One region of the Phytomonospora sp. NPDC050363 genome, then DNA from elsewhere that is predicted to be linked to it. Evidence: riboswitches for the same ligand, from Rfam matches in the RefSeq annotation. Region 1 holds a riboswitch; the other holds the start of a gene.

The links. A riboswitch is a leader RNA that binds a small molecule or an ion and turns the genes downstream of it on or off. The one in region 1 is predicted to bind S-adenosylmethionine.
Region 2: another riboswitch for S-adenosylmethionine. It lies ahead of thrC (threonine synthase); the one in region 1 lies ahead of AB0I28_RS21320 (aminotransferase class V-fold PLP-dependent enzyme).

Annotation. Positions count from the first base shown of each region.
Region 1 is NZ_JBFAKK010000007.1:311,982-326,567, forward strand. It holds gene AB0I28_RS21265 (GNAT family N-acetyltransferase) at 1-197, shown strand, start outside; gene AB0I28_RS21270 (DinB family protein) at 231-734, shown strand; gene AB0I28_RS21275 (ABC transporter ATP-binding protein) at 824-1,672, shown strand; gene AB0I28_RS21280 (ABC transporter permease) at 1,669-2,469, shown strand; gene AB0I28_RS21285 (sensor histidine kinase) at 2,466-3,599, shown strand; gene AB0I28_RS21290 (response regulator transcription factor) at 3,596-4,213, shown strand; gene AB0I28_RS21295 (M23 family metallopeptidase) at 4,292-5,227, shown strand; gene AB0I28_RS21300 (M23 family metallopeptidase) at 5,301-6,245, shown strand; gene AB0I28_RS21305 (FG-GAP repeat protein) at 6,400-7,797, opposite strand; gene AB0I28_RS21310 (integrin alpha) at 7,813-9,216, opposite strand; gene AB0I28_RS21315 (hypothetical protein) at 9,231-10,388, opposite strand; partial or broken gene AB0I28_RS21320 (aminotransferase class V-fold PLP-dependent enzyme) at 10,660-11,949, opposite strand; SAM riboswitch class IV at 11,985-12,099, opposite strand; gene AB0I28_RS21325 (PrsW family intramembrane metalloprotease) at 12,133-13,452, shown strand; gene AB0I28_RS21330 (VOC family protein) at 13,449-13,805, shown strand; gene AB0I28_RS21335 (YwqG family protein) at 13,890-14,586, shown strand, end outside.
Region 2 is NZ_JBFAKK010000012.1:138,295-152,880, forward strand. It holds gene AB0I28_RS28795 (ABC transporter permease) at 1-495, shown strand, start outside; gene AB0I28_RS28800 (hypothetical protein) at 573-1,271, opposite strand; gene AB0I28_RS28805 (hypothetical protein) at 1,448-2,254, opposite strand; gene AB0I28_RS28810 (winged helix DNA-binding protein) at 2,359-2,865, opposite strand; gene AB0I28_RS28815 (aminoglycoside phosphotransferase family protein) at 2,917-3,780, opposite strand; gene AB0I28_RS28820 (hypothetical protein) at 3,866-4,102, opposite strand; gene thrC (threonine synthase) at 4,675-5,934, opposite strand; SAM riboswitch class I at 5,949-6,064, opposite strand; gene AB0I28_RS28830 (adenylosuccinate synthetase) at 6,138-7,148, opposite strand; gene AB0I28_RS28835 (helix-turn-helix domain-containing protein) at 7,145-7,996, opposite strand; gene AB0I28_RS28840 (GNAT family N-acetyltransferase) at 8,125-9,156, shown strand; gene AB0I28_RS28845 (GNAT family N-acetyltransferase) at 9,144-10,172, shown strand; gene AB0I28_RS28850 (GNAT family N-acetyltransferase) at 10,169-11,200, shown strand; gene AB0I28_RS28855 (GNAT family N-acetyltransferase) at 11,197-12,219, shown strand; gene AB0I28_RS28860 (GNAT family N-acetyltransferase) at 12,227-13,255, shown strand; gene AB0I28_RS28865 (GNAT family N-acetyltransferase) at 13,257-14,279, shown strand; gene AB0I28_RS28870 (GNAT family N-acetyltransferase) at 14,362-14,586, shown strand, end outside.

The DNA of each region.
Region 1 (14,586 bases):
AGGAATACCGGGGCCGGGGCGCCTACCGGGCGCTGCTCCAGGCCCGGCTGGCCGAGGCCGTCGAGCGCGGCGGCGGGCTCGCCCTGGTCAAGGCGCGGGCGGGCACGTCCAGCCCGATCCTGCGCCGCGCCGGTTTCACCGCCTACGGCCGTGAAGTGCACTACCTCCTGCGCCCGTCGGCCGGTCAACCCGCTTGACGCATCGCTCGCCGGGGCGCAGTGTGTGCGGCGATGACCAGAACAGATGTGCCCACCTCGTGGGACGAGAAGACGACCCTGACGACCTTCCTCGACTACGCGCGCTCGACCGTGCTGCACAAGTGCGCGGGACTGTCCGATGAGGACGCCCGCTCCGCACCCCTGCCCGGCTCGCCGCTGACCAACATCGCCAGCCTCGTCAACCACCTCCGATGGGTCGAGTACTGGTGGTTCCAGGTCATGTTCCTCGGTGAGGAAGAGGACGCGCCCTGGACCGAGGAGGACCCCGACGGCGAGATGACCGTCGCCCTCACCCTGCCGCTGGCAGACATCCTCGCCGACTACGAGGCCACCTGCGCCAAGTACCGCGAACTCGTCGCCGGACTCGACCTCGACGCCCTCTCCGAGCGCAAGAACCGCGCGGGGCAGCGCTTCACCCTCCGCTGGGTCATCACCCACATGGTCGAGGAGACCTCGCGCCACAACGGCCACATCGACCTGCTGCGCGAGATGGCCGACGGCGTCACCGGCTCCTGAGGAGCGACCGCCGTCCACCGATCGGTGGACGGCGAAGTTCCATCCGGCGGCCGTCAGCCGATACCCCATCCGCATCGGACGCTTGGGCCATGAGCGAAACAGACCCCGTGGTCCGGGTGCGCGGACTGACCAAGAGCTACGGACGCGGCAAGGTCCTCAGGGGCCTCGACCTCGACGTCCACAAGGGAGAGACCCTCGCCGTCCTCGGGCCCAACGGCGCGGGCAAGACCACCACCGTGGAGATCCTCGAAGCCCACCGCGGACGCGACGGCGGACAGGTCGAGGTGCTCGGCACCGACCCCGCGTCCGCCGACCGCGCCTGGCGCGCCAGGATCGGCATCGTCACCCAGCACGCCTCCGACCTCACCGACATGACCGTCGCCGAGACCGTCGGACACTTCGCCGGCTACTACCCGCACCCGCGCGATCCCGGCGACGTCATCGAGTCCGTCGGCCTCACCGCGCAGCGCAAACAGCGCATCGGGCGCCTCTCCGGCGGACAGCGGCGACGCGTCGACGTCGCCCTCGGCATCATCGGCCGCCCCGAACTCCTCTTCCTCGACGAACCCACCACCGGCTTCGACCCCGAGGCCCGCCGCCAGTTCTGGGACCTCGTCCGCGGCCTCGCCGCCGAGGGCACCACCATCCTGCTCACCACCCACTACCTCGACGAGGCCGAGGCGCTCGCCGACCGCGTCGCCGTGATCGCCGACGGCAAGGTCGCCGCGATCGGCACCACCGCCGAGCTGCGCGCGAGCGCCGGCGACGAGGTGGACGTCGCCTGGGCCGGCGGTCACGAGCGCACCGAGCGCCCCACGGCCCTCATCTCCCGACTGTCGGATGAACACGGCGGCGAGGTCCCGGGCCTCACCGTGACCCGCCCGTCTCTCGAAGACGTCTACCTGTCCATGATCGGCGCGAAGGGAACCACGTCATGACGATGCCCGGCACACTGCGGATCGGCCTGTCCCGCGGACGTTTCGAGATGGTGGAGTTCTTCCGCGACAAGGGCGCGGTCATCTTCACCTTCTCCTTCCCGGCCCTGCTCATGCTGATGCTGGGCGGCATCTACGACGAACCCTCCGGCGGCGACGTGAAGCTCAGCCAGGTCTTCGCCGCCAGCATCGCCGCCTCGGCGGTGGTGTCCACCAGTTTCGTCAACCTCGGCGGCCGCATCGCCGCCGACCGCGACGACGGTTCCCTCAAACGCCTGCGCGGCACGCCGATGCCGGTCGCGGCCTACTTCATCGGCAAGACCGTGCAGGTACTGCTGATCAGCCTCGCCGAGCTGGTCCTCATGCTGGGCCTGGCGATGGCCCTCTACGACCTGGCGTTGCCGAACACGGTCGTCCAATGGGGACGGTTGCTCGGCTTCTTCGTTCTCGGCGTCATCTGCTGGAGCCTGCTCGGGATCGCCGCCAGCAGCCTCTCGCGCTCGGCGAAGACCTCGGCGGTGGCGACGCTGGTGCCCTACACGCTGCTCGGCTTCGTCTCGGGCGTCTACATCGTGCCGATGGGGCTGCCGCCGGTCATGGAGCAGATCGGGGCCTTGTTCCCGCTGAAGTGGCTGGCGCAGGGGTTCCGTTCGGCGCTGCTGCCCGACTCGATGGCCGCCTACGAGGCCGCGGGGACATGGGAGAGCGGCCGAGTGGCGCTGGTGCTGGGGCTGTGGGCTGTCGCAGGATTGGTGCTGTGCCTGACGACCTTCCGCTGGCGGGACGAGCGAACCCGATGAGGGAGGACCCCGTCCTCAGCCGCCACTTCTGGTGGGACGTGTTCTACGCGGTCGTGGCCGTCGCGGTGGCGGCCATGATCACCGGCTCGCCCGGCACCGTCGCCGGCAAGCTCTACTCGCTCGGCCTGATCGTCGCGATCGGGCTCTGGTATGCGCTCTTCGGGCGGTCGCTGATCCTCGACATCAGCCCCGGACCGGTCCGGCCGGCGCTGTTCGCGCTCGTCTTGACCGGGGCCTATTTCGCGCTGGCGCTGACCACGTCGGCGGCGAACCTGCTGCTGATGGCGCTGTGCCCGATGGTCTTGTTCCTGGAGCGCTTCGTCTTCGGCGCGGTGGCCGTGGCCGTGCTCAACGCCGCGACCATCGCCGCCGCGGCCGTCGGCGGGCGCGAGGTGGTCGAGGCGACGCTGCTGTCGGCGGCGATCACCGTGTGGTCGGTGGTGCTGGGCCGGTGGAGCCGCCGGATCGTCGAGCAGAACATCGAGAGCGCCGAGATCATCGCCGAACTGGAGGCCAGCCGTGAGGAGGTGGCCCGGCTGTCGCGGGAGGCCGGGGTGCTCGCCGAACGCCAGCGCGTCGCCGCCGACATCCACGACACCCTCGCCCAGGGCTTCGGCAGCATCGTCATGCTGGTCCAGGCCGTGCGCAAGTCGATCGAGCTGGAGAAGTCCACCGTGGACGAACAGCTTGACCTCATCGAGCGCACCGCCCGCGACAACCTCGCCGAGGCGCGTGCGATCGTCACCGCGATGCAGCCGCCCGCGCTGGCCGCGGTCACCGTCGAGGAGGCCGTCCGGCGCCTGGCGGACGAGGCCGAGTTCACCGTCCGCGGGCGATCGCGGGAGCTGCCGCCGGCCGTCGCGGTGGTGCTGCTGCGCTCCTGTCAGGAGGCGCTGACAAACATCCGCAGGCACGCCGGTGCCGCGACCGTCGAGATCGGACTGTCCTATCACGACGAAACCGTCGAGCTGACCGTCCGCGACTACGGCCGCGGCTTCGATCCGGCGCAAGAACCCGGCGGCTTCGGGCTGTCGGGCATGCGGGGTCGCGCGACCGAGGTCGGCGGCGGCATGACCGTCACCAGCGCGCCCGGACAGGGCACGACCGTACGAGTGGAGGTGCCCGCGTGATCCGCGTGCTCATCGTCGACGACCATCCCGTCGTCCGCGCCGGCCTGACCGGCATCCTCGCCGGCACCGAGGGCCTGGAAGTGGTGGGAGAGTCCGGATCCGGCGAGGAGGCGATCGCGCGCGCCGCGACCCTGCGCCCCGACGTGGTGCTCATGGACCTGCGCATGCCCGGCTGCGGCGGCGTCGAGGCGACCCGCCGCGTCGCCGGCCCGAAATGCCGCGTCGTCGTGCTCACCACCTACGAGACCGACGCCGACATCCTGCGCGCCGTCGAGGCCGGCGCGGTCGGCTACCTCCTCAAGGACAGCCCCGGAACCGACCTGGTGGCCGCGATCCGTCTCGCCGCGCGCGGCGAGACCGTCCTCGCGCCGACGGTCGCCGCGCGGCTGGTCGCCTCGGTCCGCAACCCCGCCGGCGACACGCTCTCCCCACGCGAGGTCGAGGTGCTCAAACTGGTCGCCGACGGCCTGAGCAACCCCGACATCGGCCGCCGCCTCCACATCAGCGAGGCCACCGTCAAGACGCACCTGTTGCGCACGTACGGCAAGCTCGGCGTCGACGACCGGACCGCCGCGGTGACGACGGCGATACGCCGGGGAATTCTGAGATTGTAGGGATTTTGTATCCGGCTTCGTTAGTCAGGACACATCTGTTCCACGCCCAGGAGGTCACCGGAGAGAGAGGCCCCCGCCATGTTCGACAAAGCCCCCAGCTCAGCCAGCCCCCGGCACCGCGGTACCCGCCGCGTACTGCTGGCCGCAGCGACCCTGTTCAGCGTTGCTTTAAGCGTTCCCTTCGCCCAAGCGGCCGGCGCGGCCGAACCCGAGACGACGACCGCCTCCACCGAGGACGTCGGCATCATGGCCGCCCCCAACCACAAACTGCCCTTCCCCTGCGGGCAGGTCTGGTCGGGTCAGACGCGCACCAACCACAGTCCCGCCAACGCCATTGACTTCAACCGCACCAACGACGAGGGCGACCCGACCGTCGCCAGCGCGCCCGGCACCGTCACCACCGTGCGCGACCTCGGCGGCACCAGCTACGGCAAGTACGTCATCGTCGACCACGGCGGCGGCTACACGTCCCTCTACGCGCACCTGCAGTCCTTCTCGGTCTCGGTCGGCACCCGGGTCGAGTACGGAACGCGCATCGGCCTGGTCGGTACGACCGGCGGATCCACCGGACCCCACCTGCACTACGAGCAGCGCAGTGGCGGAAGCGCCTACAAGGTCGTCTTCGCCGGCTCCGCGGGCTACTACTGGGGTTCGAAGAACTACACCAGCACCAACCAGTGCGGCGGCAACATCTACAGCCCGCAGGAGCTCTGCGGCAGTGGGTACAACGTCATCGACCAGGCCGGCCTCAGCGCCGGCGGTGTCAGCCAGGGCACGGTCTACCTGCTCTGGAACGGCACCAACAACTGCGTGGTGACCTTGAAGCACCGCAGTCTGGGCACCGCGACCGCCACGTCGGCCTACCTCGAACCCGCGGGAGCGAGCAGAGTCACCGACTCCGGAAGCTACGGCTGGTACGCCGGTCCGGTCCGCAAGGCCGCGCCGGGATGTGTGAAGTGGGGTGGCGCCACCGGCGGCGCCTCGTACAACAGCCCCTCGGAGCACTGCAGCTAGCGCATGACCCGGGCCGGGTCCTTCCTCCACAGTGGACCCGGCCCGATCCCCTTCCCCCTCCAGAAAGCTCATGATGTCCGAAGAGAAGAAAGCCGCCACCGCCCCCAAGCCGCGCCGCCGCGGACGCCGTCTGGCGATCATCGGCGCCGCGCTCGCCGTCACCGCGCTCGCGCTCAGCCCGCTGAGCCCGCTGTCGCCGGTCGGCGACGCCGACGCCGCCGAAGGCGTGTCGACGATGGCCGCCCCCAACTTCGAGGTCCCGTTCCCCTGTGGACAGACATGGTCGGGCCAGACGCGGACGAACCACAGCCCGCAGAACGCGATCGACTTCAACCGCACCAACGACACGGGTGACACGGTCTCGGCGAGCGCGGCGGGAACCGTCTCGGTCGTCAAGGACAAGGGCAACACCAGCTACGGCAAATACGTCGTGATCAACCACTCCGGTGGTTACCAGACGCTGTACGCGCACTTGAGCAAGTGGTCGGTGAAGGTCGGCCAGTCCGTCTCGGTGGGCCAGACCATCGGCTATGTCGGCAACACCGGCGGTTCGACCGGCGCGCACCTGCACTACGAGCAGCGCAGCGGCGGCAGCGCCGCGAAGATCCGCTTCGATGGTGCCGGGGCCTACTACTGGGGCACGAAGTCGTACAAGAGCAGCAACAAGTGCTCCGGCGGCGGCGGTAACCCGTATTCCGCGTCGCAGGTGTGCGGCAGTGGCTACAAGGTCATCGACAGCGCCGCCCTCAAGTCCGGCGGAAAGACCTACGGCACGGTCTACCTGACGTACAACGCCTCGAACAGCTACAACTGCGTGGTGACGCTGAAGGCGACGAGCCTCGGCTCGAAGACGGCGGTGAAGGCCTACCTGGAACCTGCGGGGAAGTCCCGCAGCACCGATTCGGGTAGCTACACCTACTACGCCGGGCCGGTGAAGAAGTCGGCGCCCTCGTGCGTGAAGTGGGGCGGCACGGCTGGTCCCGCGAGCTACAACAGCCCCTCGGAGCACTGCGGCTAGGCGGTAGGACGAGGTTCGATAGGAATCGCGCGCACGACGACGCCGCGACCCCCGCCGGAGGGCGGGCGTCGCGGCGTCGTGTGTCGCGCAGGGCGCTCGGGCTGGAGCGGGTCGGCTCTTCGCTGGATCGCAAGGACCCGGTGCGCTCCCAGCCCTAGCCCAGAACCTCACCCCACCCCGCCCGCCAGAAGTACGCCCCGCTCCCGCCCAGCAACAACTCCGTCGGCGTGCTCCCCAGCGTCGTCGCCCCCGTGTGCCCGTCCAGCACGCTGCCGTCGTCGTGCCTGAACACCAGGTCTCCGGTCCCCGGCCTCCGCACATCGGTGAACACCTGGATCGCCCCGCTCCGCTGATCCACTTCGTAGTCCTCCCAGGGCACCGCCACGGCCAGCACCGCCGTCGAGGGCGTGGCGATCGTCGCGCCGCCTTCGATCCCGAAGACGAGGTCCTCGCCGAACCTGTCGTCCTCCTGGGTGGAGTCGGCGACGCCGGTGGAGTCCTGGTTGATGTCGGCGAGTTCGGTGAACCTCCCGGTCGGAGTCACCGCGAAGACGTGCGCCATCCCCGCCCGGTCGTCACCTCCCAGCGCTTCGCCGGGCACGCCGACGCCCACCAGCGCGCCGATCGAGGCGCCCGGCGCGGGCTGGTACGGGACGACCGCGACCGCTTGGCCGAAGTAGTCGTCCGACTCTGCGGTGCCGGACACGCCCGCGCTGTCCTGGCTGATGGTCGCGAGCGGGTCGGGCACGCCGCCGACGATCTTGTGGCCGAAGACGTGCACCTGACCGGCCTGGGAGCGTCCCGACAGGTTCTCGCGGTATGCGCCGACGACGAAGTAGCGGTCGCCGCCGGCGATGGCGGAGCCGAACTCGTCCCAGTGCTCGGCGGTGCCGGCGACTCCGGGGCTGTCCTGGTGGAAGGCGCGCCACACCCCGCCGCGCAGGTAGTAGACCGAACCGGCCGCGGTCTTGGACCCGACCGACTCGCCGGGCGACCCGACGAGCAGGTAGGGCTGCCCGCCGGAGGTCTTTCCGGCGGCGAGGGTGGCGCCGAAGCCGTCGAGGAACTCGGCGCCGCCGGGGACGCCGGGCGTGTTCTGGGTGTAGGCGACCGACTGGGCCGGTACGAGGCCGTTCGGTGAGCCGTTGATGACGGTGATCAGTCCGGCCTCGTCGGCTCCGTCGACGGCCTCGTAGGGCGCGCTGACGACGAGGTCGTCGCAGCCGTCGCCGTTGAAGTCGGTGGCGGCGTAGACCTGGCCGAAGGAGTCGCCGGTCTCGGCGGTGCCCGGGACACCGGGTGTGTTCTGGCTGATCGTCTGCTCGTAGACGGTTCCGGAGCTGTAGTAGATGATGATCGCCCCAGCGCCGCGCGCGTCGCCCACGTCGTAGTGGCTGGCCAGGTAGACCTCGTCGCGTAGCCCGTCGCAGTTGAAGTCGTCGATGACCTCGTCGACGTGGAACTGTCCAGCGGCGGCCGGAGTGGCGGTCACGGTCAAGGCGGCCGAGGCCGCGGTGAGCGCGACGGCCGCCGCGCTGATGATGCGCTTCACGATGTCCTTCCGTGCTCAGGTCGGGGGGAGTTCGGCCCAGGGTCGCTCGGCGATCGAGCCCCAGAGGGATGTCACGTGCAGCGTCTTCGAGCTCGCGTCGAACTCGGGGTTCTGGAAGTCCGCGTAGCCGTTGAAGTCGGCCTCGGTGAGCAGGACGTCGCCGTCGCCGGGGGTCTTGTCGGCGCGCGTGAGGTGGATGACGGGCAGGCCCGTGCCGGGCTCGCCGCCGGGGTTCGGCTCCCACGGCACCGCGACCGCCCACACGGCCGTCGACGGTGTGGCGACCGAACCGGTGCCCCGGTTGGCGACCAGGACCGCTGAGCCGAGATCGTCGGCATAGCCGGGAACTCCGGGAATTCCGGGAGTGTCCTGTGTCAGTTCGGCGAGCTGGGTGACCTTGCCGGAGTCGGTGACGTTGATCAGGTGGGCGGACCCGGCCTGGTCGACGGTGTTGTCGCGGAGGTCCTCATAGGGCGTGCCCACCGCGAGGAGCGCGCTGATCGCGGCGCTCGGGCTGGATCGGTAGGAGACCACCGAGATCGAGCGGCCGAACTCGTCGTCGTCCTCGGCGGAGCCGGAGATCCCGGCGGTGTCCTGGTTGACCGCGGCGATGTGCTTCGGGGCGCCGTCGACGATGGTGTGGCTGAAGACGTGGACCGTTCCGGCGAAGTCGTCGGATCCGAGACTCTCGCTGGGCACACCGATCGCGAAGTAACGGTCGGAGACGGCGAGGGTTTCGCCGAAGGAGTCGAAGCTCTCCGACGAGCCGGGGACGCCGGGCGAATCCTGGCTGATGGTGCGCCAGACGTTGTCGCGGAAGTAGTAGACGGTTCCCTCGTCCTCGGCGTCGAACGACTCGTCGGGGGCGCTCACCAGCAGGTAGGGCTTCCCGGAGGAGGTAGTGCCGGCGGCGAGGGTGTCCCCGAAGGAGTCGTAGTCCTCCGGCGAGCCGGGGACGCCCGGCGAGTCCTGGTTGTAGGAGACGGTCTTGGCGGTGTTCAGGCCGGTGCGGGAGCCGGGGATGATGTGGATGGATCCCGCCTTGGTGTCGGGTCCGAGGCTTTCGCCCGGTGAGCCCACGACGAGGTCGTCGCAGCCGTCGCCGTCGCGGTCGTAGGAGGCGGTGGTCTGGCCGAACTGGTCCCATTCCTCGGCGCTGCCGGGGATCCCGGCACTGGCCTGGGTGTACTTCTTCTCGACGCCGGTCGTGCTGTAGGTGACGTAGACCGCGCCGGCCCATTCGGCACCGCCGACGGTCTCGTAGTCGACGCCGTAGACGACGTCGCGAATGCCGTCGCAGTCGAAGTCGTCGACGACGTCGGGGCGGAAGTCGCCGGCCGACGCGGGCGCGGCGGGCAGGAGGGTGAGGGCGGCCACGGCCAGGACGGCGGCGGCCAGGGTGCAGGTGGTGGGTTTCATGTGGTCACCAAGTCTCAGAGACGAACGACGGGCTCGGTGGCGCCGTTGAGGATGTTGTTCCAGGGGACGGCGACGCTCTCCTCGTGGACGCCGGTCATGACCAGATGCGCCGGGGACGCGCCGAGTCCCCACGCCTGCTGGAAGTCGGAGGGGCTCGTGCCGTGGCTTCCGGGCGTGACCAGGACGTCGCGGTCGCCGGGATCCTTGGGGTTGCGGAACACCTGGACCGCTCCGCTGACGGAGGCACCGGTGCGTTCGAGGCCGACGGCCGCGGCCCAGACCACAGTGGACGGTGTGCCGACCGGTGCGGTGCCTCGGATCGCCACGGCCACGTCGGCACCGAACATGTCGTCCTCCTCGGCGGTGTCGGCGACTCCGGAGGTGTTCTGCTGCGCGTCGGCGACTTCGGTGACCGTCCCGGTGGGCGTGATCGCGAGCAGGTGAGCCATTCCGGCGTCGGTGGCGGAGCCGAGATCCTCGCCCGATACACCGACGGCGACGAGCGCACCGATCGCGGCAGTCGGCGACGGGCGATAGGACACCACCGATAGCGCCGAACCGAAGGAGTCGTTGGTCTCGGCCGACCCGGAGATGCCCGAGGTGTCCTGGTGGACGGCGGCGATCGGTTTCGGAGCACCGCCGACGATGGTGTGCGCGAACAGGTGCGCCGTCCCGGCGCCCGGCTTGTAGTTCAGTTCCTCACCTTGCGCGCCGACGGCGAAGAAGCGGTCGGAGGCGGCGATCGCGCCGCCGAAGGAGTCGCCGGCCTCGGCCGTGCCGGCGACTCCGGCCGTGTTCTGGCCGAAGGTCCGCCAGACCTCGCCGCGCAGGTAGTAGGCCATGCCGGCGTATTCCCGCGAGCCGACCGACTCGCCGGGCGAGCCGACGATCAGGTAGGGCGCGCCGCCGGTGATGTTCCCGGCGGAGAGCGCCGCGCCGAAGTAGTCGTGGAACTCGACGCCGCCGGGGACACCGGGCGAGTTCTGCGTGTAGAGGGTCGTGCGGGTGGTATCGAGGCCGCTCGCGCCGCCGGGGATGACCCACACACCCCCGGCGCTGACCGCCGTGCCGAAGGTCTCGTTCTGACCGCCGACGACGAGAACGGCCGCTGCGGCGACGAGAACGGCCGCTGCGGCGACGAGAACGCCGAGGGCACGCGCGTGGAAGCGCAATTCGGGCACCTTCCGGGCATGAAAGTGAACAGCGCCATAACTTTGACATGCCTTTGCCTGCCGCGCTTCCGCCGCACGGACGAAGATCGGCCGCCGGGACGCGCGGTGTCCCGAAAAGCGGCCCGCCGACCGGTGCGTCGGTCGGCGGGCCGCTTGGCTCGGTTGTCGCGCGAGTCAGCGCCGTGAGTCAGGCTCGCGGGTCCGGCACGGGCCCGGGCCGTCCGTCGACCAGACTGTAGGTCCACTGTGGCCCGTCCAGCGCCAGTCGCTCCACCGCCGCGATCAGCCGGTCCACGTCGTCCACGTCCGTGCCCAGCCCGATGCTCGCGCGCACGGCCGTGGCGACCTGCTGCGGCCGTCCGTCACCGCCGCAGCCGGCACCGACGGAGTGCGTGGGCGCGACTCCCGCCTCGGTGAGCAGCCGTCGCGTGAGCGGGTGGGCGCAGAACAGGCCGTCGCGCACGCCGATTCCGTGCTCGGCGGACAGCACCGCGGCGACCAGGTCGGCGGGATATCCGTCGACGGTGAACGCCACGGTCCCGACACGCTGGGATCGAGGGCCGAACGCGTGCAGCTGCCGGACTCCCGGGATCGCCGCCAGCCCTTCGGCCAGCCGGACCCGCAGGGTCTCCTCCCAGGCCGTCAGCGCGGCCCGGTCGGCGGCTTCGAGGGTCTCGCACACCGCCGCGAGCGCCACGGCGCCGATGACGTTGGGGCTGCCACCCTCGTGCCGCGCGGCGCCGGTCTGCCAGCGCACGTCGTTGGTGGCGTCGCCGACGTGTGCGGAAGCGCCGCCGCCCGCGAGATACGGGGGCGCGGCGTCGAGCCAGTCGGATCGTCCGATGAGGACACCGGTGCCGAAGGGCGCGTAGAGCTTGTGTCCGGAGAAGGCGATGTAGTCGACGTCGAGCGCGGTCACGTCGACGACGCGGTGCGGCACGAGCTGGGCGCCGTCGAGGACGACCCGGGCGCCGTATCGGTGTGCCAGCACGGTGATCTCGGCGACCGGGAACAGCTCACCGGTCACATTGGACGCTCCGGTCACCGCGACCAGGACCGGCCCGTCCTGCGCGACGACCTTCAGCGCGTCGTCGACCGAGCGCACGGCCGTGGCCGGGGAGTCGGGGGCGGGCAGCCGGATGAGGCGCTTCCAGGGCAGCAGGTTCGCGTGGTGCTCGGAGTCGAAGGCGATGACCGTGGCGTCCTCGGGCAGCGCGCGGGCGAGCAGGTTCAGCGAGTCGGTCGTGTTGCGGGTGAAGACCACCGCGTCGTCGGGGCGGGCGTTGACGAAACGCGCGATCGTGCGGCGCGCCGACTCGTAGGCCCGCGTGCATTCCCCCGACAGGTAGCCCGCGCCCCGGTGGACGCTGGCGTAGCGGGGGAGCAGCGCGGTGACCGCGTCGGCCGCCGCGCGCAGACAGGGCGTCGAGGCGGCGTGGTCGAAGTTCGCGTAGCGGACGCTGCCGCCGGTCACCAGCGGCACCTCGGGGGCCTCGACCACGGGGATCGGGCGCGCGGGGGCGTCGGCGAACTGGCCGGACGGGACGACGGTAGACGTCATGGCTGCCTCCAAGCAGGTCCTGGGACCCGTCTTGGGGCCCGCGTTTGCCCGTGCCCTCATCGGCACGTGCCTGGTCCTCACCCGGGGCACCCCACGCGGTTGTTGGGTTGCCGGCCAGCGAGCCGGGGCTTGACGCTGGCGCTCATGACCTGTTGGACACCATAGCGCGGCTAGGCTGTCGGCATGTCGGTTGTCCCGCCCGGTGAGATGTCCCAGAAGCTCCCGCCGCCGCCCGCCAGGTTCAGCTGGCGCCGCTTCGGCCTGATGGCGGGCATCATCGTCCTGCTCGCCGCAGGCGCCCTGGTGATCTTGCTCGCAGTGGGCACCGAGGTCGGCATGGGTCCGCTGCTCATCGGGGTCGGCACCGCCGTCATCCCGGTACCGGTCCTGGTGGCCTGTTTCCTGTGGCTCGACCGCTATGAGCCCGAACCGACCCGGTTCCTGGCCTTCTGTTTCGGCTGGGGCGCGTGTGTGGCCACCGCGGTCTCGCTGGGCGTGAACACCGGAATGTCGGTCCTGTTCGACGAGTGGGGCGTCTCCCAGAACCTGGTGGCGATCCTCGTCGCGCCGGTGATCGAGGAGACCACGAAGATGATCGGCCCGCTGCTGCTGTTGTGGCGCCGGCGCAAGTACTTCTCCGGGATCGTCGACGGCATCGTCTACTGCGGCCTGTCGGCGACCGGTTTCGCGATGGCCGAGAACATCCTCTACATCTCCGGCGTCTACGTCTCCGGTGAGCGCGAGGGCGGTGCCGCGACGGGCGCGCTGTCGGTGGTGGCGCTGTTCGTGGTGCGGATCCTGCTGACCGGTTTCGCGCACCCGCTGTTCACGACGATGACCGGCGTCGGGCTGGGCATCGCGGCGCGCACGGCGAAGAAGTCGGTGCGGATCCTGGCGCCGCTGGGGATGCTGCTGATCGCGATGCTGCTGCACGGATCCTGGAACCTGCTGGCCAGTTCGGGTGCGCGGGTCCTGGCCGTCGGGTATGTGTCGGTGATGGTGCCGATCTTCCTGACCGCCGTCGGGGGCGCGATCTGGATACGCGCGTGGGAGGCGCGGCTGGTCGGGCGGGTGCTGCCGGCGTACGTGAGCTCGGGGTGGATGACCGCGCCCGAGGTGGCGTCGCTGGTCACCTTCGGGCGGCGGGCCTCGGCGAGGGTGTGGGCGCGCAAGGTCGCCGGCGACCGGGGGGCGGCCGCGATGCGCGGGTTCCAGTTCACCGCGACGCAGCTGGCCATGCTTCGCGACGGGCTGCTGCGCGGCCGGGCCGAGGCCGACTACCAGGCGGAGGAGTACGCGTTGTTGCAGGCGATGAGCGGCCATCGGGCCGTGTACACCGGGCATGACAGATCGGTGCCGGTCGTCCACTGGGACGGCGCGAGGTACCACCTGCCGCTGCCCGACGGGTCCGTCCGGGCGGTCTCGCCGCCCGCGCAGCCGGTCGTGCCGGTCGCCGTGCCGGTCGTTCCCGTCATGCCGCCTCCGCCGTACGGGTACCGGTGAGCATCCGGCGAGTGGTGCCCGACGTCGAGGTCGGCGAGGGCGAGATGGACGGCAACCGGGACTTCTACGGGCTGCTGGGCTTCGAGGAGGTCATGAACCAGGGGTGGATCATGACGCTGGCGTCGACGTCGAACCCGACGGCGCAGGTCTCCTTCATGACCGCCGACGCCACCGCGCCGGTCGTGCCGTACGCGAGCATCGAGGTCGAGGACGTCGACGCGGTGTACGAGGCGGTGGTGGCCAGTGGCGCGGAGATCGTGCACCCGCTGACCGATGAGGAGTGGGGCGTGCGGAGGTTCTTCGTGCGCGATCCGGGTGGGCGAGTGGTGAACGTGCTGGGGCACCGGGGTTGAGGGAGGCGCTTCGGGGCGCTGCGTGGCTTGACGGCGCGCGCGAACGCCGCCTGCCCTGGTGACACCCTTCGCCATACTGGCCGGATGTCCTCCTCCCCCCACCAACGCTTCGCCGAGGCCGTCGCCGCGCATCTGCTCGATCGGGTGCGGCGGCAGCGGCTCGCCGCGGCCACTCCGGGAATCCGGCTGCGGCACTCTCGGCCCGGCGACGCGGTCGCCGGCTGGCTCCGCGGGGACCCGGTCTGGCCGCCGGGTGCCTCCTGGCCTTGTTTCGACGACGGCTATCCGCTGGCGCACCTGCTCACCCTGGATCTGGCGGTCCTGCCCCGCACTGGCCTCGACCTCCCGGACACGGGTTGGCTGGTGTTCTTCGTGTCCGACGACGAACTCGATCACGGTGAGGTCCACTGGGTTCGGGAAGGCGCACCGGTCGAGGCGCTCGGCGACACGGGTGAGCGTGTCGAGGTGACCGCCGTCGTGGAGCCGACGTGGGCGGGGTTCGACCACCCGGACCTGGTGACGGGATGGGAGCCGAGGCTGGAGGACCGATGGCAGGTGGAGATCACCGACGTGTCGACGCTGCCCGTCCACCGGGTCGGCGGGTTCGGAGAGGGCGTGCAGTACGACGTGGAGTTCGCGCCGGGGTCGCAGGTCCTGGTCGGCAGCGACGGCGAGGAGCTGCCGGTACTTCTCGCGCAGATCGACACCGACTACGAGGCCGGGATCGGATGGGGGGATGTGGGCAACTCGCACTGGGTGATCGGGCGGGAGGCGCTGGCGG
Region 2 (14,586 bases), on a different contig from region 1:
GGGCGGCTGCTGTCGGTGAAGCTCGCGGTGGCCCTGGCCTACTGCCTGCTGTCCATGGCGGTCCTCACCGTCATGTCCATTGTGGTCGGCGGAATCGCCTACGGCTGGGGTCCGCTGCGGGCCCCGCTGGGCGGCGAGATCGCCTCACCCGAGGCGATCTACCGGGTCCTGGCCGTCGCCGGGTACCTCGCGGTGTCGCTGCTCGTCGTCGCCGGACTGGCCTTCCTGCTGTCGGTGCTGACCGACGCGCCGCTCGGCGCGGTCGGCGGCGCGGTCCTGCTGTTCATCGTGTCGAACATCCTCGACGCGGTGACCGCGCTGGGCGACCTGCGCGACATCCTCCCGACCCGCTACAGCACGGCCTGGCTCGGACTGCTGTCCCCATCGGCGCAGACCGACGACATGGTCCGCGGCATAGTCGTCGGACTGGTCTACGGCGCGGTGTTCACCTCGCTGGCCTTCTGGCGGTTCACCCGCAAGGACGTCACGTCCTGACGTCGGGCGCGCGGAGATAGACGTGACCGGAGGACGGGGGCGGGCCCGTCCTCCGGTTCACTTTCGTGGCAGGGGTTCTACCAGTAGACGGACTCCTTGACGGCGTTGACCGTCCACTCGCGAATCCGCCCCACGAGGGCTTCGGTGGCCTTGTCGGTGCGGGCGTTGAAGGTGCGCACCGGCCCGACGTAGACGATGATCAGATAGTCCCCGGCGGCGTCCCAACCCCACCAGTACGGACCCTCCATCATGGACTTCGGGCGCCAGTCGAGCTCGAAGTCCTCCGGTGGCTTCCTCAAGCCGGGGTTGCTGACGACGGACTCGGAGAACCCGAAGATCTGCGTCGCGAAGCGGAACTTCCCGTCGCGGGTCTCGTAGGCGCCCTCGACCCGGCTGACGCAGCCGGCCAGGAACTTCTCCGAAGCCTTGCCCTTGCCCGCTTTCGGGCAGTCGCCGTCGTGGTCCCAGGCGCCGATGCGCTCGAAACCGTAGACGTCGCCGCCTTCGGCGGTCACCTCGAAGTCGTCGATGAACACGTCGTCGGCGAGCAGCGGCCGCGGCCCCGTATCCGAGGGGGATGGTGCGGCGACGATCGACGCCGAGGTGTCGGGTCCGCTGACCAGGAACGGGACGGTGCCGCCGATCGCCACGACGACGGCGAGCCCGATGACGAATGGCAGGACCTTGCGCTTCGGCGCGGGAGGCGGGGGAGGAGGCGGGTAGGCGGGCGCCGGCCAGGCCTGCGCGTCGGGCGGGTAGACGGGGGCTGACGGCACGGCGGACACGGGAGCCGTCGCGGGCTCCGGCGCGACCGGCGGATACGTCGCGGGAACGGGTTCAGGGGCTGAATCGGGCACAGCGGAGCCCTGGGGGGTGTCGGGCATCGGGCGACCTGTTCTCGGGCTGAAGGGCGATCATGCGGGCTTGTACATGATGCCCCAGCCCGGGTGCCTCACCGCCAGTGGAATACCGCGACGTGGTCGGCGTGGAAGTAGTGCAGCAGTTCCTCGGCCTCCGACACGATCGTCTCGTCGCGGGTGTCGATCCCGGCCGTCGTGACGATCAGGTACTGCTTGTTGGCGTCGGCGCTGCCGCCCGACATCTCCGCGTCGAGGGATGTCCCCTCCGGCTGGAAGGCGTAGGCGGTCCAGTCCAGGCGCATGGCGGCGTCGGCGGCGGAGATGTCGTCCTCGAAGACCAGGACCTGCTCGGCCAGGAGCGTGTGCCCGTCCTTGGACATGTAGGCGCCCTCGATGCGGTACTGGCAGCCGAGTTCCACGAGCAGGTCGCTGTCCTGGCTGAACAGGGCCGCCGACGAGCAGTCGTCGTGGTCCCAGTTCTTCACCAGCTCGGCGAACCCGTTCGCCTCGCCCATCCGGAAGTCCCAGTCCTCGCCGTAGAGCTCCTCGGCGTGCAGCCGCTCCTCGAAAGGCGGCGCGGGCACCGCCACGGGCGGGTCCTCCTGGAGTGGGTCGCCGGGCTCGCGGGGGTTGCCGCCGTTGACGAGGAAGAGGCCGAGCACGGCGACGACGGCGAGAATGATGACCCCGAAAGCGGCCAGGAGCACGACCGGGCCCCGCTGCCCCGGCGAGTCCTCCGGTTGCGGCGCCCAGGCGCGCTGATCGGTATCGGGCTGGAAGTCGGAGGTGAACTGCGGCGAGGTCGGCGCCACGATGTCCGGGGCGTGCTCCGGACGGCTCCCCAGGCCGGTGGGGACGGCTTCGCCGTCCGGTGCCGGGCGGTTCGCGGGGTCGGTCACGCGTACTCCTCGGTAGGCGGTCGGTGCCTCTACCGATAGTGCACCATGCCGGGGCGGGGCGGTGGGGGGTCCTCGGGCGTCACCGGCGCTCGCCGCGCCGGAAACTACGCCTGATCTGTTCGTTTGGGGCGTTCGGCCTCCCAGCGGCGCATGAAGATCGGGAGTTCCTTGTCGAGCCAGGCGAAGAAGTCGTGCATCTCCTGCAGGCGTGCGCGGCGCTCCGCGGGCGCGTCGGCGAGCACGTCGAGGCCCTGCGAGGTGACGTCGACGAAGGGGCCGTACTGGCTGCTCTGTACACCGACGAGTTCGGTCATGGCGTCCGAGCGGGCATGGAAGTAGTCCTTGCGATCACCGGGGCGAGAGGAGCGGATCACCCACTTCGCGGTCGTGAGGAAGCGAAGGGAGTTGCTGATCGAACCCTTCGACGCCTGGAGGGTGTCCGCGATCTGGTTGAAGGTCTGCTCCGGCGGATCGCAGATGGTGAGCCAGGCGATGACGCGCCCCGCCATGCGCACCAGGCCCATGCGCTCCAGGGTGAGCGCGAACTCCTCGACGAAGGCGAGCTCGGCGTCCGTCGCGCGGGCGGGTTCGGTCTGTTCGGTACCTGCCATGGGTTCAGTATCGCCGGGTGCGCGTGTGAACCGCCGGGAGGCTTCCGGGCTCTACCGGTCCGCCAGCGCCCACGTGATCTGGCGGGTGGTGTTGGCCGCGACCAGGGGATTGGCCGCCGCGTAGGTCGTGTAGGCGTTGAGGCCGGTGGAGATCGCCCAGCCGCGGCCTCGCGCCCAGGTCGCGTCGTCGAGGCCGAGGGCCGCGCGGAACAGCGGCCGTGTGGCGGCGGGGAAGAGCGTCCACGCCACGACCAGGTCGCAGGCCGGGTCGCCGATGCCGAGTCCGCCGAAGTCGATGACCGCGCTGAGGCGGCCGTCGACGGTCAGGAGGTTGCCGTTGTGCATGTCGCCGTGGACCCAGACCGGCTCACCGGCCCACTCGGGGGCGGTCAAGGCGGCGTCCCAGACCTCGGTGAGCGCGGTGGTGTCGAAGGTGCCCTCGACGGCGGCGATCGCCTCGCGGGTGTCGTGGTCGCGGCTGCGCAGGGTCTCGCGCTCGGAGGTGTCGCGCAGCTCGTCGGCGGGCGCGAGTCCGCGCAGGGAGGTGAAGAAGGCGGCGAGGTCGGCGGCGGCCTCGGCCGGGTCGGTGAGGCCGTCGACGGTGGCGGCTTCCCCGTCGAGCCAGCGGGAGACCGACCAGTCCCACGGGTAGCCGAACTCGGGTGTGCCCAGTCCCACGGGCACGGGGAGCGCGAGAGGGAGGCGCGGGGCGAGGTGGGGCAGCCACCGGTGCTCCTTGGTCGCCTGCCCGGCGGCCCAGGCGCCGCGCGGCAGGCGCATGGAGAGCTCCTCGCCGAGGCGGAGGATCACGTTGTCGGACCCGGCGGGTTCGAGCCTTTTCAGCGGCAGTTCGGCCCACTGGGGGAACTGCGAGGCGAGCAGGCGGTGGGCGAGGTCTTCGTCGACGGACGGCAAGGGCGCTCCTTCACGGATCTCTTGATCGTGATGGTGCTTCACCTCGTCCGTCGACGCAAACCGATTGCGGGTGTCGTTCTCTCCCCTACGAGACCGTCACCAGGCGCTGGGCGAGCTCGGCGGCGGCTGTCGGGATGGAGGTCACCGAGTTGATCGAGGCGGGCTCGTGCCCATGCCGGGCGGCGGCCTCGTACAGGTCGAGGGCGAGGGCCACCGCGGCGTCGCGCTGGCTCGCGGGGAGATGGCCCGCGGCGTGCGCCGCCTTGCGGACGATGCCGTCTTGGTCGTCGTCGGTGAGTCGGTAGGGCGTGGGGGCGTCCATGTTCGCGACCGTACGCGGGGAGGTCCGGCCGAGACCGGACTTTCGTGCCTGTTCGGGCTGTTCGGCGGCCGGGATGGGACGAAGATCCGGTGGCCGGGTGGACGGACGTCGGCGGTGATGGGACGGTCGGTCCGCTGGTGGGGCGGAGGGGTTGAGGAGGCCCGGCTCGGGGGGTGTGCGGGGTCGCCGGGACGGGTCGGCGGTTGGGACCGGGCGGTGGGTTTGCATCGAGGCCGGGGGCTCTCACCTGGGCAAACGGTCGCGCGGAATCGGCTGTGCCGCTAAAGTGTGACGGGCGTCCGGGTGGGGTCGAGGGCGGCGGGGATCACCCCGCGGACAGCACGAGACCCCGGTCGCCGACCGGGGTCTCGTCGAAGTTTGGTCGGGAGGCTGGCATCACCACAGCGCCTCCGACGCTGCTCGCCGCACCGCTGGAAAAGCAGGTACGACAGTGGTGCTGCAACCTCCCGCACCGCGTATTCTGCGCCCGATTCGCGTGCGGGTCAAGGGTTAGGACCCGTGGTCCAACTGCCGGGAATCCGACAGTTGCGCTCGGCGGCCGGATGTGCGTGCTAGCCGAGCAACCCCGCTTCGCGCACGGCTTTGAGGGAAGGCCTGACCTGGTGCGTCGGCGCACCTGCGACGGCGTCGAGGGTCTTGAGTCCTTCCCCGGTGTTGTAGATGACCGTCTCGGCCTCGGGGTCGAGCTTCCCCGAAGCGAGGAGCTTGCGGAGAGTCGCCACCACGACACCTCCGGCCGTTTCAGCGAATACGCCGGTCGTGCGGGCCAGAAGCGTTATGCCGGCCCGGATCTCGTCGTCGGAGACGAAGTCCATCCAGCCGCCGGTGCGGGTGACCGACTCGATGGCGTAGGGCCCGGCGGCGGGGTCGCCGATGTTGAGCGACTTGGCGATCCCGGTCGGCTTGACGGGAGTGATCACGTCGGTGCCCGCGTGCAGGGCCGTCGCGATCGGGTTGCAGCCGGCCGACTGGGCGCCGAAGACCTTGACGTTGTGCCCTTCGACGAGGCCGATGTCGGCGAGCTCGGTGAAGGCCTTGTCGATCTTGGTGAGCAGCTCGCCGGAGGCCATCGGGATGACGACCTGCTCGGGGAGCCGCCAGCCGAGCTGCTCGGCGACCTCGTAGCCGAGGGTCTTGGAGCCCTCGGCGTAGAAGGGGCGGACGTTGACGTTGACGAAGGCCGTCGACTCGAACTCGTCGGTCTCGGTGAGTTCCGAGCAGAGGCGGTTGACGTCGTCGTAGGAGCCCTCGATGGCCACGAGCTGCCCGCCGTAGACCGCCGAGGCGGTGACCTTGCCGGGTTCGAGGTCGTAGGGGATGAACACGATCGAGGGGACGCCGGCGCGGGCGGCGTGCGCGGCGACCGAGTTGGCGAGGTTGCCGGTGGAGGCGCACGCGAAGCGGTCGAAGCCGAGCTGGGAGGCGGCGGTGAGGGCGACGGAGACGACGCGGTCCTTGAAGGAGTGCGTCGGGTTGCCCGAGTCGTCCTTGACCCACAGGGTCTTCATGCCGAGTTCGGCGGCGAGGTTGTCGGCCTTGATGAGCGGCGTCATGCCGGGGTTGAGGGTGACGCGGGTGGCCGGGTCGACGCCGGCGGGCAGGAGGGGCGCGTACCGCCAGATGTTCTGCGGCCCGGCCTCGATGTCGGCGCGGGTGACCTTGGCGAGCTGGTCGAGGTCGTAGTCCACTTCGAGCGGGCCGAAACACTGCCAACAGGCGTGCTGGGCGGCGATCGGGTATGTGGCCTGGCAGTTTCTGCAGATCAGCCCGATGGCGGGGCTGGACGTGAAGGGCACAGTGGGTGCGGACATAAAGAGAGGCTCCTCCCTCATCTTCCCCGCGCGAACGCGGGACGGAAGTGGCACCTTCCGCATGCCCGGATGGGCGGCGGTGGTTGCCGGAGCGTCGCAGGGCCGGTCCCTCAGCTCCTCTGGATGAGTACGGGTGGAGTGTAAGCCAGGTGGGGGCGGGTGTGTAAAGACCCGCGTCAACGGGTGGGACGCGGGTCACTACTTCATGACAGGTCGATGACGTCGCTCAGGCCCGGTCCGGTGTCCAGCAGCGTGACCGGCGCGCCGGTGGCCTCCTCGACCCGTGACATCAGCTCGCGGACCTTCCCGGTGATCCCGCGCGCGTCGCGACGGCCGCGCATCTCGGGGTCGAGGTGGTCGCAGAAGGTGAGCGCGATCTGCGTGGGGCCGTTGAGCATGGCGGCGTACTCCAGCAGGCCGAAGTCGAGGCGTTCGGCCTTGCGGCGGGGGCGGCCGGTGTTGACGCCGTACTCGGCGATGCCGCGCGCCTCGGCCTCGCCGGGGGCCAGCTCGTGCGGGAGGGGGCCTTCGCCGACGCGGGTCGGCATGGCCTTGACGACCATGATCACGTCGGTGAGGTGCCGCCAGTTGAGGCCGACGTCGTCGAGCGCGGCGGCGGTCGTGCAGTTCCCGGAGGTCGTGTACGGGTAGTCGGGGCTGTAGGTCAGCGACAGCATGGTGCCCTGCGAGCCTTCGACGATGACGTTGCCGGGTCCGGCGGCGACCTTGTTGACCTCGCGGGGGACGTCGATGACGTAGGGCGCGAGTTCGGGGACGTCGCGGGCCTGCCGGGCCCTGCGCATGACGAGGTCGGCGCGGGCGCGGCCGTTGCCGGTGCAGGTCGAGCCGACCGTCCGCGACAGGTGCTCGTCGGCCCGCTCGGCCTCGATGTGCTCGGGCGTGATGACCGCGCAGCGGCCGTCGACGAAGGCGCGCCCGGCGAGGCCGAAGCGCTCGACCTCGTCGGCGAGGACGCGCGGGTCGACCAGGACGCCCGGCCCGACCGCGGCGCGTGTGCCGGGGTTGACCCAGCCCGTCGGGAGCTGCCGGGCCTTGAGGAGGGTGCCGTCGTCGAGGGTGACGCTCGCGCCGGCGTTCGTGCCGATCCCGGCGCGCACGGTCAGCTCGGGGTCGTCGCGCCGGGCGAGGTGCGCGCAGGTCTTGCCCTTGCCGGAGTCGCCCCACAGGGCGTCGACGATCACGGTGGCGCTCACGCGCGTTCTCCTTCGGTCAGCAAGGTGGCGTCGCCGGCGCCGAAGCCGACGATCGAGATGAGCCGTTCGGCCTGGTCGGGGGGCAGGAGCCGGGAGCGCAGGCCGACCATGTGCGGCCCGAACTCGGCTTCGAGGGCGGGGCCGAGGCGGTCGAAGATGGCCGCGATGTAGGTCTCGTCGCGGATGAGCTTCTCCACGACGCGCACGAGCGCGGGGTGGCTGGTGAACACCGCGCCGGGCGGGTCGTCGAAGGACGCGACGAGGGCCGTGGAGTAGTCGACGGCGACGGTCAGGAGGTTGCCGCCGACGGTGCGGGCGGCGGGCTCGTGCCGGTAGACCTCGCCGAACAGCTCCTCCTCGGTGTCGCCGAAGACGTTGACGACGACCTGGCAGCCCGACTGCGAGGCGTAGCGCAGCGGCCCGGCCAGCCAGGAGAGGTCCTCGGCCCACACGCAGGCGGCGACGCGTTCGCGGGCCTCCCCGACGAGGGTGACGATCCGGTCGGTGATCTCCTCGCGTTCCCGCAGCGTGAAGGCGACCTGCTCCTGCGGCGCGGTGAGTTCGGCGAGGTCGGCGATGAGGCTGTCGGCGCGCGCGGCGGTCTGCCGCTTGATGCGGCCGAGGACCTCGGCGGGGGGATGGGCGACGAACTTCGCGGGCGTGTCGGCGGTCGCGCGGGCGATGACGTCGCGGTCGGTGAGCGCGGCGAGGACCTGGTAGACGTTCGCGCGCTGGAGGCCGGTGGCCTTGGCCAGTTCGTAGCCGGTGGTGAAGGGCTGCTGGAGCAGCGCGATGTAGACGCGGGATTCCTGGGTGGTGAACCCGAGGGCGGTGAGTCGTTCGATCACGTGTCGCCACGCTAGCAGAAGCGTAGTAGCGAAGACAACTACTACCCGCCGGCGAGGTTGATCTCCCTGCGTGAGCCCCCTTGCGTAATTCGGTGGCGGCGATTGCGGCCCGCAGCGATGCTACGACCATGCGCATCGAAGCCCTCGTCATCGACGACGACGCCGCCGTGTCCGAACTGGCGGGGCTTCAGCGCGCCTGCTTCGCCCACGACGAGCCCGAGCGGCCGGCGCTCGACGCCGGATACCTCGGTGCATATCTGCGCAACCCGCGACCGGGCAACGACTTCCAGCACTGGGTGATCCGTGTCGACGGCGAGCCGGCCGGCTACGCCGAGCTCATGCTCCCGCAGCGCGAGAACCGCACCTCGGCCGAGATCGAAGGCTGTGTGCATCCGCGATACCGCCGACAGGGAATCGGCAAGGCTCTCTTCGGGCGCTGTTCCGCAGAGGCCGTGGCCGCCGGCCGGACGAAGATCTCCGGTCACGCCACCGGGCACGCGAAGGGTGGAAAGGTCACCCGGGACGAGCCCGGTGTTTCTTTTTTGTCCGCGATGGGTCTGCGGCGCGTACTCGACGAGGTCCGCAGCCGCCTCGACGTGTCCACAGTGGATGAAGAGACTCTCGGCCGGCTCGCCGAGGAGGCGCGCGAGCGCTCCGCCGGCTACGAACTGGTGACCTGGACCGACCGGGCGCCCGAGGAGCTCGCCGCCGGGATCGCCTACCTGGAGGGCCGCATGGGCACCGACGTGCCTTCCGGTGACTTCGATCGCGAACCCCAGGCCTTCGACACCGAGCGCTGGCGCGCCATCGAGGAGACCGGCGTCCGGCAGCTGCGCACGACCTACTTCGCCGCCGCGCGGCACACCGTCACCGGTGAGGTCGCGGCCTGGACCGGCCTGATCATGCCGAAGAACCCGCGCTCACTGGCCCGCCAGAACACCACGATCGTCGACCCCGCGCACCGCGGCCGGCGTCTGGGCACCGTCGTGAAACTGGGCAACCTCGCCGCGATCCGCGCCGCCGAGCCGGCTCTGCGGCACATCGAGACCACCAACTCCGTGCACAACGCCCACATGATCGCGATCAACGAGGCCATCGGCTTCGAGGCGCACGACCTCGCGGTTCATTTCCAGGGGGAGCCCAAACCATGTCCACTGTAGAGATCAAGCCGCTCGACCTCGACGACCCCGCGTTGGTCGACGACTGGTTCGCGTTGCGACAGGCGTCCTTCGCCGTCGATCTGCCCGACGACCCCGCGCCCGATCGGGGTCCGGTCATCGCGAGCCTCACCCACCCCAGCCCCGGCCGCGTCCCCGAAGAGTGGGTCGGGCTCCTCGACGGGCGCGTGGTCGCCTCCATGCGCGTCGACTTCAGCACCATCGAGAACAAGCACATCGCCAACGTCGGCGGCTGCGTCCACCCCGACTTCCGGCGCCGCGGTTTCGGCCGGGCGATGTGGGAGTACGCCCTGGACCGCATGCGCGCCAAGGGATGCACCGTCGTCCAGGCGACCGCGTTCGGCGCCGTCGAAGGCGGCCCCGCGCGCGACCGCCACGGCATGGAGTTCCTGGCCGCGATGGGCGTCGAAGCGAAGCTGACCGAGGTGCGCCGCCGCGCCGAACTGTCCACCGTGGACGAGGAGGCGGGAGGCCGCCTGCTCGCCGAGGCCTGGTCGCGCGCCGAGGGCTACGAACTGCGGGCGTGGGTGAACTTCACCCCGCCCGACCTCATCGACGACATCGCCTACCTCGACGGCCGCGTGCTGACCGACTCGCCGACCGGCGACCTCGACATCGAGGCCTTCAAGGTCGACGCCGCGCGCGTCCGCGGAGCCGAGGCGTCGAGCGCCGTGAGGATGCGCACGACCGCGCACGTCGCGCTGGTGCACACCGGCACCGGGCGGGTCGCCGCCTGGAGCTGCCTGTCGCACGACCTCGACCACAAGGGGCACGCCAGTCACGGCGTCACCATCGTCGATCCCGCCCACCGGGGCCGCCGCCTGGGGACCGTCGTGAAGCTCGAACTCCACCGCTACGCCCGGGCCGTGACGCCGGCGCTGCGAGTCGTGGACACCTACAACGCCGCCGAGAACGGCCACATGATCCGCATCAACGACCTCGTCGGCTTCCGTCCGCTGGACATGGTGGTCGACTTCCAGGGAGGTGTCACTCCATGACCACAGTGGACATTCGTCGGGTCGATCCGGCGGACGAGGCCACCGTCGAGGCCGTCTTCGACGTCAAGAACGCGTGCTGGGCGCACGACCTGCCCGACAACGTCCCGCCGACCCTCGACGAGGAGCGTCTGGCGCTGACCGCGCTGTGGCCGGGCCAGCTCCGCGAGGACTACGTCGCCGTCGCCGGCGGCCGCGTCGTCGCCCACCTCTGCGTCGAGCTCTCCACACTGGAGAACCTGCACAACGCGTGGGCGGAGATCTCGGTGCACCCCGACTTCCGCCGGCGCGGCATCGGCCGGACCCTGTGGGCGCACGCCAACATCAGGGCCGCCGACCAGGGCCGCACCAACATGGGCGCCACGGCCTGCAAGTCCGTCGAGGGCGGCATTCCGCGCGGCCACCACGGCATCGAGTTCCTCGGCGCCATGGGCCTCGAACCCAAACTGGCCGAGGAACGCCGCCGCATCGAGTTCGGCGGCGTCGACTGGGACGCGATGGACGCACTGCTGGCCGAGTCGTGGAAGCACGCCGAGGGCTACCGGGTGCGCACCTGGACCGACAACGCACCCGACGACCTCGTCGAAGGGCTGGCCTACCTCGACGGGCGGCTGATCCTCGACGCGCCGATGGGCGATCTCGACTTCGAGGCGCCCAAGGTCGACGCCGAGCGCTTCCGCGCCTCCGAGGCGACCGCCGACGCACGCGGCCGGATCCGCCTCCACGTGGCGATGCAGCACGAGGAGACCGGCAAGGTCGCCGCCTGGACGATGATCGTCTTCGGTCCCGCGCACGTCCACAAGGGATTCCAGGGCATCACCATCGTCGATCCCGAGCACCGGGGCAGGCGGCTGGGCACGGTGGCCAAGCTCGAACTCCACCGCTTCGTGCGCGCCGAGGCTCCCGCCCTGGTCGCCGTCGACACGTGGAACGCCGCGAGCAACGCGTACATGATCAAGATCAATGAGCAGATCGGTTACCGGGTCGTTGACTCGTGGGTCGATTATCAAGGGGAAGTAGCCACGCCATGACCGACATCAAGATCTCGACGCTCGCTCCGGGGGACCTCGCGGGCATCGACCAGTGGACCGAGACCGTCAAGGCCTCCTGGACCGAGGACCTGCCGCTGTTCCCGGCGCCGTCCAAGCCCAACCTGATGATCAGCCTGATGCTGCCGGCCGAGGCGGTGCGGACCGAGTACATCACCGCCAGTGTCGACGGCCGCATCGTCGGCGTCTCCGAGGCGGTCTTCCACCTCAAGGACAACACCCACCTGGTGGAGTTCGAGCTGGACGTGCACCCCGAGTTCCGCCGCCGGGGCGTGGCCACGGCGATCCTCGACCACATCGAGAGGCGCGCCGTCGCCGACGGCCGCCGCACCCTGATGATCTACGCGCCCGACCAGCTGCGTGAGGACTACCCGAAGCACGTCGCCGGGCAGGCCCTGCTGGAGAAGCACGGCTACACCAAGGGACTCGACGAGGTCCGCCGCACCGCCGACCTGGACCTGGTCCCGGCCGCCGAGCTCGACGAGCAGCTGGCCGGGGCGTGGGAGCGCGCCGAGGGCTACGAACTGGTGCAGTGGATCAACCACGCGCCCGAGGAACTCGTCGACGGCATCGCCTACCTCGACGGCCGCCTGCTCCAGGACGCCCCGATGGGCACCTTGGACATGGAGCCGCAGAAGGTCGACGCCGAGCGGGTCCGGCAGAACGAGCGCCGGGCGAGTTCGCGCGGCGACCTCAAGGTCAACACCGTGGTGCGGCACATCGAGAGCGGGACGGTCGCCGGCTGGACCGACATCATGGTGCAGTCGGGCGTCGAGGAGCACGCCTGGCAGGGCATCACGATCGTCGATCCCGATCACCGGGGCCACCGCATCGGCACCATCCTGAAGATCGAGAACCATCGTCTCGTCCGCGCCTACCGCCCGCATGTCAAGTACGTGCACACGTGGAACGCCGAGGAGAACGACTTCATGATCAGCATCAACGAAGCCGTAGGCTACCGCGCCCAGGAGCGCTGGCTGGCCTACCAGAAGAAGATCTGAGAGACCCATGAGCACGCTGAATCTGACGGACGTCACCGCCGATTCGCCCACCGCCGACCTCGACGCATGGATGGCCGTTCGCACGGCCGCCCATGCGGTCGACGCGGTCAACCTCCCCGCCCTGTGGCGGGAGAGCGAGATCGGCGGGCTCGGCCATCCGTGGCCGGGTAGCCACGCCACGCACTTCCTCGTGCGCCGCGACGGTGAGGCCGTCGCGGTCGCCGAGATGTCTCTGCCGCAGGACGCGAACACCAACAGCGGGTGGGTGTCGGTGACCGTGACGCCGCGACTGCGCCGGCAGGGGATCGGCCGCGAGGCGCTCGACCTGCTGTACACCAGGTTCAAGGCGGAAGGCCGCACCCGGGCGATGACCGAAGGAGTGGCCTCGCTGCCGGGCGGCGTCGCCCGCGACGAGTCGGGCGAGGCCTTCATCGCGGCCTCCGGCTACCGCCGGGTCGGCGACGAGGTCCGGCGGCAGCTCGATCTGTCGACAGTGGACCTCGACGCCGAGACCCGGTTCTTCGAGCAGGCCGCGGCCAAGGCGGGCGAGGACTACGAACTCGTGCGCTTCATCGAACCGGTGCCCGAGAAGTACCTCGCCGACCTGGCCGCGATGAACGCGCGGCTGTCGGAGGACACCGCCGGCTACATCGAGGACTGGGAGCCGGCGGCCTACGACTCCGCGAAGATCCTCGGCTACCAGGAGGCCGCCGCCGCGCGCCTGCACCGGCGGCCGCACGTGGCCGCCCTGCACAAGCCGAGCGGGCGCCTGGTCGCCTGGGCCTTCCTCGCACTGGTCTCGCCCGACGGCCGCCATGCCGAGCACTGCGTCACCGTTGTCATGACCGAGCACCGCGGCCACCGGCTGGGCATGCTCGTCAAGACCGGGCTGCACCGCTACGCCCGCCAGATCGAGCCGCGACTGCGCTGGATCGACACCTGGAACGCCGCCGAGAACACCCACATGATCGCCGTCAACGACGAACTCGGCTTCGTCCCGGTGGAGTCCTATGTGGAATACGTGCGGGAACTCTGAGATGGAGACCAGCCGTCTTCACCACGCCGACACGGCGTCGGTCGACCAGGCCCACGAGGTGGCCGCCGCGGCCTTCGCCGTCGACCGCCCCGGAGTGCCGCTGCTGGCACGGGACGCCTTCCGGGCGCTGCTGACCGGCCCGAGCCACGGCGGGATCAACGTCACCGTCCTGGCCCGCGAGGGCGGCCGGGTCGTTGGTTTCGCGTTCGTCGAGATGCACGAGGAGGACAACCGGCACCTCGCCGACGTCTGGGCGATGGTCGAGCCCGGCCGACGCCACCAGGGGATCGGGCGCGCCATGTTCGACTCCGTCGCCGAGGTCATGCGCGAGCACGGCCGCGACACCCTCCACGCCGAGGTCAACGTTCCGATCGACGGTGGCGGAGGCAGTCTCGACGGCCGTCGCTTCTGCGAGGCGGCGGGCATGGAGGCGGCCAGCGCCTCCAACTACCTCCGTCTCGACCTGTCCACCGTGGACGAGTCCGCGATCGAGAGGCTGCGGCGCGAGGCGTGGTCGAAGGCCGCGGGCTACTCGCCGGTCCAGTGGATCGACGGCGCCGACGGCGACACCCCCGCCGAGGTTCTCGAAGGGCTCGCCGCGCTGCTCAGCCGTTTCTACGGCGACACCCCGACCGGCACCCTCGAAGTCGAGGAACTCGCCTACACGCCCGAACGGATCCTGGCCGACAACGCGCGCAACGCCCGACAGAACCGCCGGACGGTCAACACCGCGATCCGGCACGACGCCGGCGGCGAGGTCATCGCCTGGACGAAGATCCACTTCCGCGACTCCGCGCCCCAGTACGGGATGCAGGGCATCACCATGGTCGCCAGGGAGCACCGGGGCCACCGGCTCGGGACGGTCCTCAAGACCGAGAACCTGCTTCTCGCGGTGCGGACCGCGCCGTCCCTGGCCGTCATCGACACCGACAACGCCAAGGACAACGCGCCCATGCTCGCGGTGAACGTGGCGATGGGCTTCGAGCCCTTCCAGGACGCCGTGATCTACCAGCTCAAGCTCTGATCGCGACCATCGCAGCGACGGCCCGCCATCCCCGCCACGGGGGCGGCGGGCCGTCGCGTCACCCGAAGGATCATCGACCACTGTGGACATTGCCCCGCTCGACCTGCGCGCCGAACCGAACTTCGCCGCCTTCCTCGACCTGCACCGCGACTCCCACACCGCCGACAGGCCGGAGAGCCCGCACACCGACCCCGAGACCCTGCGGGCGCTGCTGACGCACCTCCATCCGGGCAAGACCTCGGAGTACCACGGCGTGTGGCGCGACGGCCGTCTGGTCGCCGCGGCCCTGATGTTCCTCCCCGGCCTC